One region of the Shewanella sp. AS16 genome, then DNA from elsewhere that is predicted to be linked to it. Evidence: riboswitches for the same ligand, from Rfam matches in the RefSeq annotation. Region 1 holds a riboswitch; the other holds the start of a gene.
The links. A riboswitch is a leader RNA that binds a small molecule or an ion and turns the genes downstream of it on or off. The one in region 1 is predicted to bind lysine.
Positions count from the first base shown of each region.

Region 2: linked by a shared signal. The riboswitch ahead of lysC (lysine-sensitive aspartokinase 3) and the one ahead of LZP73_RS11125 (Na+/H+ antiporter NhaC family protein) in region 1 are both predicted to bind lysine.

Region 1 is NZ_JAKCLK010000003.1:574,661-579,350, forward strand. Features, by position in the region: gene LZP73_RS11115 (electron transfer flavoprotein subunit beta/FixA family protein) at 1-520, shown strand, start outside; gene LZP73_RS11120 (electron transfer flavoprotein subunit alpha/FixB family protein) at 521-1,450, shown strand; lysine riboswitch at 1,593-1,790, shown strand; gene LZP73_RS11125 (Na+/H+ antiporter NhaC family protein) at 1,870-3,426, shown strand; gene LZP73_RS11130 (thymidine kinase) at 3,625-4,203, shown strand; gene LZP73_RS11135 (hypothetical protein) at 4,205-4,642, opposite strand.
Region 2 is NZ_JAKCLK010000002.1:171,542-176,231, forward strand. Features, by position in the region: gene LZP73_RS05605 (S8 family serine peptidase) at 1-142, opposite strand, end outside; gene LZP73_RS05610 (succinylglutamate desuccinylase/aspartoacylase family protein) at 929-2,041, opposite strand; gene lysC (lysine-sensitive aspartokinase 3) at 2,043-3,398, opposite strand; lysine riboswitch at 3,539-3,714, opposite strand; gene LZP73_RS05620 (DUF3293 domain-containing protein) at 3,826-4,257, opposite strand.

The DNA.
Region 1 (4,690 bases):
ACTGGGGGCCGATCGCGCCATTCATATCGAAACCGACGAAGAGTTGACACCGCTTTCTATCGCTAAGCTGCTCAAGGCAGTGCAAGAGAAAGAGCAGGCCCAGTTGGTGATCTTCGGTAAACAATCTATCGATGGTGACAATAACCAGACGGGTCAAATGTTCGCTGCCTTGACCGATATGCCGCAGGCAACCTTCGCCTCGGAAGTGAAGCTGGAAGGTGACAGCCTGTTGGTCACCCGCGAAGTCGATGGTGGCTTACAGACGCTGAAACTCCCGTTGCCGGCGGTGGTCACCACAGATCTGCGTTTGAATGAACCGCGTTATGCCTCCCTGCCCAACATCATGAAGGCGAAACGCAAGCCTTTGGATGTCATGGCCGTTGCCGATCTCGGGGTGACCCTGAAACAACATGTGAAGTTGCTCGATGTCACGCCGCCGGCCCAGCGCACTGCGGGTGTGATGCTAGCCTCTGTGGCCGAGTTGGTGGAAAAGTTAAGAAACGAAGCGAAGGTGATCTAAATGGCCATTCTAGTATTAGCAGAACATGATAATGCCAGCCTGAAGCTGGACACAGCCAAAGTGGTTACTGCGGCTAAGGCCATAGGCACAGAGATCCATGTGTTGGTGGCCGGACATGAGTGTGCCGAAGTGGCGGCTGCCGCGCAGCGACTCGACGGGGTGACAAGAGTCTTGCTGGCCGATGCCGCAGCCTATCAGGCACACCTGGCGGAAAACCTGGCCAAACTCATCCTCGAGCTGGCTCCGGATTATGAGCATATCCTGGCAAGTGCATCGAGTGTCGGCAAGGATACGCTTCCCAGAGTTGCGGCCTTGCTGGACGTGGCGCAGATCTCCGAAGTCGTGCAAGTGCTGGGCGGCGATACCTTCGTGCGGCCCATCTATGCAGGTAACGCCATGGCCAAGGTGCAGAGCCTGGATGACAAGAAAGTGCTGACGGTGCGCGCGAGCGCCTTCGATGCCACCGCCAATGGCGGCAATGCCGGCCTGGAGAGCATAGACAAGGTCATAGAGGCCAAGACTCAGTTCGTCTCCCAGAGCCTGACTGTGTCGGAGCGCCCAGAGCTTGGCAACGCAGGCATCATAGTCTCGGGTGGCCGAGGTATGGGCAGCGGTGAGAACTTCGCCATGTTGGAAGCGTTGGCCGATAGCCTGGGCGCCGCCGTCGGGGCATCGCGTGCCGCCGTGGACGCAGGTTTCGTGCCTAACGATTTACAGGTTGGCCAGACGGGTAAGATAGTCGCCCCGGATCTCTATATTGCCGTGGGTATCTCGGGTGCCATTCAGCACCTTGCCGGCATGAAAGATTCCAAGGTGATAGTGGCTATCAACAAAGATCCCGAAGCGCCGATTTTCCAGATCGCCGACTATGGGTTAACGGCCGATTTATTCGAAGCCATCCCCGAGTTGATCGCGGCCATCAAGGCCTGAGTGTGACAGCCGTACCCAGGTACGGCGTAAGTTGATTTAATCTGTGATCTCGGTCACGTTAAGCGGCTTTGAGGTAGCTCCTCAAAGCCGCTTATGTTTTTATGTGCCCGCGCCGCATAGGCGCCCTACATAGATACAATTTCTATGCAGTAGAGGTGCACTTAATATCAGTAGTGATCAGTAGGGTGATGCCGCTGAGGGGTCATGAAAGGATTGAGTGCCGAAATGGTGAGACCCATCCCGGCTCGTCATTGGGGCTGTTGCCGAACAGGAACAGCACTGCCATGGTATTTTCTATCCCTAAGATAGAGATAATTGACTGTGGAGCGCTACTATTAGGACAGGTGTTTATGAACGTCTATGGGCGTTTCCAGCCAGTTCAGTTGCCTTCCATTCGTACTCAACGAAGAACATAATAAATGACCGTACTAAGTTATGCCGATTCGGCACTGTCTTTACTGCCACCCGTGATGGCGATTCTGCTGGCGATTGTTACCCGTAAAGTATTGATTTCGCTTGGTGTGGGGATCCTGCTCGGTACCCTGTTGCTGAATGACTTCTCTGTCTTGGATAGTGGCCGATTCTTGCTCGAGAGCGTGATTTCACTCCTGTGGCGTGACGGGGCACTCAACAGTTGGAACCTCTATATTCTTGGTTTCTTGATCTTGCTGGGGATGATCACCGCCTTGATCACCGTCAGTGGTGCGGCCCGTGCCTTTGCTATCTGGGCCCGTAACCATATCCGCAATAAGCGTGATGCCAAGTTGCTGACCATATTCTTGGGCTGTGTCGTGTTCATCGATGACTACTTCAACAGCCTGGTGGTAGGCAGTGTGGCGCGGCCATTGACCGACAGGTACTATGTTTCCCGCGCCAAGCTCGCCTACATATTGGACTCGACCGCAGCCCCAGTATGCGTGATCTCCCCCGTATCCAGCTGGGGCGCCTATATCATAGCGCTGATCGGCGGCATACTCACGGCCCATGGTTTCGCCGATACCGGCCATTTGAGCCTGTTCATCCAGATGATCCCGATGAACTTTTACGCCATCTTCGCCTTGCTGTTGTTATTCTGTGTCGCCTTCTGGGGGCTGGACATAGGTCCGATGCGGACCCATGAGCTCAATGCCGTGCGTGGTGAACTCTATGACGAGTCCAAGGGCTTACCACCCGGTGCCAATGTGGATCTGCCCGAGGCCGAGAGTGGCAGGGTACTGGGCCTCTTCCTGCCAATAAGTGTGCTGGTACTGGCGACCCTGTATTTCATGCTCAGCAGCGGTGCCCGGGTGTTGAGTGCCGATGGTCTGGCGTTCAGCCTCATAGGAGCCTTCGAGAAGACGGATGTCAGCTCATCCTTGTTTTTCGGTGCGCTGGTGGGATTGGGGGCGACCCTGGCCTTGGTGTTCATTCAGGGGATAGATAAGCCGTCCGTGGTTAAGGGCGTCACTCTGGGGGCCCGCTCCATGTTGCCCGCCATCTATATACTGCTGTTTGCCTGGACCATAGCAGCTGTCATAGGTCAGCTGGAAACCGGCAAGTTTATGGCCAGCCTGGCGACGGACAATATTCCTTTCGCCCTCCTGCCGGCGTTGATGTTCGTGCTGGCCGGCTTCACAGCCTTTGCCACAGGCACCAGTTGGGGCACCTTCGGGATCATGCTGCCGATAGCGGCCGACATGGCCATGGGCAGCCATACCGGTATGATGCTGCCCATGCTGGCGGCCGTACTGGCAGGCGCGGTATTTGGCGACCATTGCTCACCCATATCCGATACGACTATCCTGTCATCGACAGGTGCCAGCTGCCATCATATAGATCATGTGGTGACTCAGCTGCCTTATGCCTTGATCGTCGCGGCCATCAGCCTGGGCGGTTATGTGGTGCTGGGCTTTACCGAGTCGGTTGCCTTGGGGCTGGGCGCCTGCAGCCTGCTATTCCTCTTGTCACTCCTGTGGTTGAAGTTGAAAACTCGCTAGCTCAGCGGCTCGGGCTGGGTTTCAGCCCAGTCGGTTCTGCATAGATGAAACTGCGCCGCCTTTGTCGGCGCTTTTTTATGCGCGTCTCCCAGAGGCGGCAGGCCCTGTGTCCTGCATACGCGGGCCGTGATTTATCGGTGCTTTCAATGCTAGAATGACGCGGTTTTCCACTGCAGTTTTCACTCAAGGGCAAGGATTTTGGCACAACTTTATTTTTATTACTCGGCGATGAACGCAGGCAAGTCGACCTCGCTGTTACAATCTTCCTACAACTATCGCGAACGCGGCATGAACACCTTGGTGATGACGGCCTCGATAGATGACAGGTACGGTAAGGGTAAAGTCGCCTCGCGCATCGGCATAGAGACCGAGGCGCAGGTGTTTGCCGCCGAGGATAACCTGGTCCGCATCATAGAAGCGGCTCACAGGGAAACACCACTGCATTGTGTGTTGGTGGATGAATGCCAATTCCTCAGCAAGGAGCAGGTAAGGCAATTGACCTTTATCGTCGATAAGCTCGATATTCCCGTGCTCTGCTATGGCCTGAGAACCGATTTCCAGGGGGAGCTGTTCCTCGGCAGCCACTATCTGTTGGCCTGGGCCGATAAGCTGGTGGAATTGAAGACCATTTGCCATTGTGGGCGCAAGGCCAACATGGTGGTGCGCCTCGATGGCGACGGCAAGGTGATGCGTGAGGGCGAGCAAGTCGCCATCGGCGGCAACGAGAGTTATGAGTCGGTGTGCCGCAAGCACTTTCGCGAATCTATCTGGGATTGAGTCAGTCCAATGCCGCCAGTGCCTGTCGAACCTGGGCACGGGTGGCATCTATGGCCGTCACCACTGAGATGGCACTGGTCTCCTCGGTCGGCAGCCGCGACCAATGTTCACTCCACGACTGTTTCAGTTCTTTGGCCGCCAAACGGATCTCCGCCGGCATTAGCATGCTCAGATCTTCAATCAGGCCGACCTTGACCCAGCCCCTGCGCGGATTGCCTTCGATGGCATCCTGATCATAGTAGGCGGCGTAGACATTCAGCTCCAACTCAGACAGCTGCAATAACATTTCGAAGCTGGCTTCCCTCAGGGTCGCATTGGTTTCCGTCACCTCCATGCGCCAGACGTTGTAGCTGAAGCCTATCAGGGCAAACAGCATGCTGAACACTGCCGTAGTCTGGAATACCGTTACCCCTGAGGGTCTCGTCACAGCCGCTTTCATCTTGCCACCTCAGACGTTGCTTCCCTGAGATGACTCTAGCCAAGGGCG
Region 2 (4,690 bases), on a different contig from region 1:
AACTCTTGGAATGTACTGCGGTAATGAAACCCGGTTGTAAATTTGGCTTGGAAATGGAAACTTCTAATTGGCTCGCGGCCTCGACGCTCATTGCCATCGACATCAGTGCGGCTGACACCGCAATTGCTACTTGACTTTTCACCTGTTATATCCTCAAACACCTGAAAGTGCTTTCTCGTTATAATAAAAATCGTCCATTCACCGATAAACTCTGATTCGCTTATCCTGCAGAACCCCTTGAGTTAAGGCGGTACTCTCAGCATAGTTAACCAAGAGCTAGACTTTTTAACACATGAAAAACATATCGGCAAACAAATCACCAAAAAAGCGCCATAAAAATGACTCTCGTCGTCTAACGACCACCTGAAAAAAGACACCAACATCATCTAATACAAGTATTTATAGTTATAGTGACGATAAGGTGACACCAAGATAAAAACACACAAAAACGCAACCAATTAACAACACAACAGACGGTAAATATCCACTTTATCGCACCGAATAAGGTTTCCTAGCCATCTGGAATAAGCGGCATAGAAAGGCATTGGAGAAAAATACTATTGAAGACTCTATATAACAGAGGACTGGACTGGAGGCGGAATTGGCATTTGAAACACTGAATATATTAGGCGCTAAAAATATACCGCCAGGAAATCCCTTTTCATTGGAAATGACGCCTCAAAAATAAACAATAAGTTGTATGTATAGAGTGGATGTTATCTATGCAGCGTACCGATAATTTGGCGTTGCCTTAGTCATCATGGATAACCTGGATGCCGCCCATGCTATTGGAGCAGTCTCCACCTATTCTCACATTGCTGAATATCGCTTGAGGTATATTGAGTCGAGCCATAAATGCTGGCTGCCCAAGATGAAATGACCCGAGCTCAGAGCGGGACAAACTCAATCCCGCTCACAGAGCATTTGCCTAAGGGTCGAGTGGAAACACCTCAGTCATCACCTTATACAGCTCTGTGCCCTGATGCACCGACGCCGAAGCGAAGTGCAGTATCGGCACACAATCGACTGGCAATGAGATGCGGGTCAAGGCTTCCTCTGTGCCATAGTGATCCAAGCGCAGCAAGTTAACCAGGTGCTCTCCCGCCTTCAGGGGCTCACCCACCTCGGCGACATATTCCACCAGGCCGGCCTTGGGGGCGTGGAACTTCTTATAATTGCGCAAATAACAGCCGTACCTTGCCATGGCAGCTGGCCGGACGCTCTCTGCTATCACACCTCTATGGCTCAGGTAGGCCAATATGCCCCGGGCATCGTGCTCGGCGTCGGCAAGATCTATCCGCTCCTGACTGGCAAGCTCCAAGGTAAAGGCCGAGACGGCAACCCCCAAGTCACGTCCCTGAGATGCCGCATATTCGCTCAGACGCCACCAGGGGCAGAAGGCCGCCTCATCCATGGCGCCGCCGAAGCTGTTGGGTATCACCAGGGTATAAGGAATGGAGAAGTACTGCGCCGCCGACACTTCATATTCGGGGCAATACAAATGCTTGCATGACTTGGGGCCTGTGTGGAGATCCAGCACTATGTCGGCCCTGTGTGCCATAGACTGCAGATTCACCGCCAGCCTATGGCCCGTGGTGATGCCCCAGGCATTGCTCAGCCTTTGCTGGCAACTCTCTACCAGGGCGCTGCGATAGGCCTGAATGATCCCGACATCGTCCAGTCGCGCATGTTCGGCATACCAATGCGGTAGCTCGATAGCAGAGTCCAGATACTCACGGTTCCAGTTGTTGCCCGTGATGGGATCGAAACGCCCGAGGGTAAACTCACCGCTCTTCTGGTTGATCCCCAAGGGATTGGCCAGCGGCACCAGAGTGATCTCACCCAAGAGGCGGTAGTTTTCCAACAGCTTCATCAGCTGGAAGATCACCGCATTGCCCTGCACCTCGGCGCCATGCACGTTGGCCTGGATATAGACGCTGGGACCTGTGTTTGCTTCTGGTTGCAACCGATATACGGGTATGTCGAGCGCCTGGCCCGCGGCCAGTTCCCCCACCTGCAGCGACGACTTGCTCATCCTCATGCTAGGCGCCCTCGAACAGGTTCTGATGCAGCGCCGCCACCACCTGGGCTGCCTCGGATTCGGCCACCAGCACACAGAGATTATGCGGGCTGGCGCCCTGACATATCATGCGCACGTTGTGGGGCTCGAGCACTTCAAATACCCGCCGGCATACGCCCGGCGTAGTGGCAATTCTGTTGCCTATGATGGCCACCAAGGCCAGCTTGTCCTCCACCCTGACCCGGCAATGCTGCGACAACTCCTGCAGCAGGGCTTCGCTGAGCAGGCCATGACCGCTGGAATCCGACCCCGTCTTGTCCAGGGTCAGCGCCACGTTGACCTCTGAGGTGGTGATGAGATCCACGCTGATCTTATGCCGCGCCAGGGTGGCGAAGGTTTCGGCCAGGAAGCCCTGGGCATGCAGCATCTGCAGGCTATGCAGGTTGAGCAGGGTCTGATCCCGGCGCAGGGCGACGGCGCGATAGACGGGGGCATCCTCCACCTGGTGCCGTATCCAGGTACCGCCTTTTTGTGGTTCTTTACTCGAGCCGACAAATACCTGAATTTGCTGGCGCACCGCCGGCAGAATAGTCGCCGGATGCAGCACCTTGGCGCCGAAGGTGGCCATCTCGGCCGCTTCGTTGAAGCTGATCTCAGCTATGGGTCTGGCGTTGGGCGCCAGGCGCGGATCTGTGGTGTAAATCCCGGCCACATCCGTCCAGATCTCCACCGCGCTGGCCTTCAGGGCTTCGGCCAACAGGGCGGCGGAATAATCGCTGCCGCCGCGGCCAAGGGTGGTCGTCCTGCCTTCATCGTCGGCCCCTATGAATCCCTGGGTGACGATAATCTGATCTTGCAAGAAGGGCAGCAGATGCTCATGGGTCAGGCAGGCGATGGCTTCTATCTGCGGCTCGGCCCGGCCGAAATGACTGTCGGTGCGCAGCACCCGGCGCACATCGAAGGCGCTGGCGATGGCCCCCTTCTCCCGCAGCACGGCGGCAAACAGCGCCGAAGAGCATTGCTCCCCCAGTGACAGGAGTTCATCCATGACAGCCTTGCTGCGATTGAGCACCAGCATTTCACTCAATACTGCCATGCGGCTCAACAGCTTATCCAGCACGGCTATGATTTCCTGCGGACGCCCCAGCTCATCGACTATCTGATATTGGATCTGGGCTATCTGCTTGAGCAACTGCAGCCGACGCTCGTCGTTGATGGTCGCCTGAGTCAATTCGACCAAGAGGTTGGTGACGCCACTTGAGGCACTCACGACTACTATGCGGGTAGCGGCATTGGCCAGCACTATATCTGCGCTGCGCCCCATGGCGTCATAATCGGCAACCGAGGTACCACCAAATTTAGCAACGACCAGGGACATTAGCGCACCTCCGCAGACAGCGAAGAGACGGGGAACACACGCGAAACGACTTGAGAAACTAACATGATCACACTCCGAACCTATGAGTTCGAAGAGCCTGGTGCAAAGATAACGCACCCCAAAGAAGGGAAACAGCAATCGTCACCAGAAGCTCTCCACCAAAAATCAGGTGACAATCGCCAGGATTCAACCTGAACGACCGATACCTCAGCGCACGACTCACTGAAATACCTCGGCGTTAATCTCCCTCATAAGCCGTCGCCGGAGTGTGTGCTCCTCAGACTTACTACCTAGTTAACGCTCCTCTTCTGTGCCTTCCCGGAGGAAGGGACGAAAAAAGTAGCAATAAACCCCTTGCCGAGTCAATGGCGTCAGCAAAATAATCCATTGAAAGTCGGCCGGCGGCGGTCCCGTCGACCCAAACGGCCTAGCAGTTCAGCTCCGGCAATTCTGTCACTAACTTGACGCGCTCGGTAAAACTGCCCAGCTTAAGTTCATCCCTGGCGGCGATGCAGGGCAACAGACTGAGTCGCCCCTGCTCCACATAGTAGATAGCATTTTGGTTGAAGCGCCGCCCCAGTTCGACGGCAAGCTCCCTATCGATGAACACGGCCCAGCTCTTTTCCATGTGGGTCAAGTCGGCGGCCGCGCCCACCAAGGCCCTGTAAGGCCGGTGCAGTTTTTCGATTTCGGATTGCAATTGCCTGTCGAGCAGGCGGTTCTGGCAGGGAGTCAACAGGGTTCCCAGGGGGTTGTGGGCACTTATGATGGCGAAGGAAAACTGGCAGGATAGGGATTGAGTCAATAAAAACCGCGTTTCGCTGTAATGGTGCCACAGGCTATCTATTGAGTTATTCATAGTCTCACTTTCGTAAATGAACCCGATCCAGTGTAGCAGAGAGAATCCGAATGCCAAAGGGTGTGAGCCGGTTCACAGTTTGATACGGATTTTTTCTGTTTAAAATCATATGTTAATCTAAGAGTTGTGCTTAAGCCGGCCAGGAGGCGGAAATTTGTTAACATTTCATTTGTTAACAAATGCCTAAAACGAGTACAATGCCGGCGGTTAGCAATCACTTTTTCCCCTGTTATTGAAACACAATTTGTTACATTTAACGGGAGCCATGGAAGTGGCTAGCAATACATACGTCTATAATGTGATCTACATTTGATTTAACAAGTAAACTTCAAAACAAAACAAGGGCTAAGGAACTAACTTAGTTACTGTTTATCGAAGTCGGTAGAGGTCGCGTTTTCCCTTTCTGCGAAAGGAATGCATACTCGACTAATCA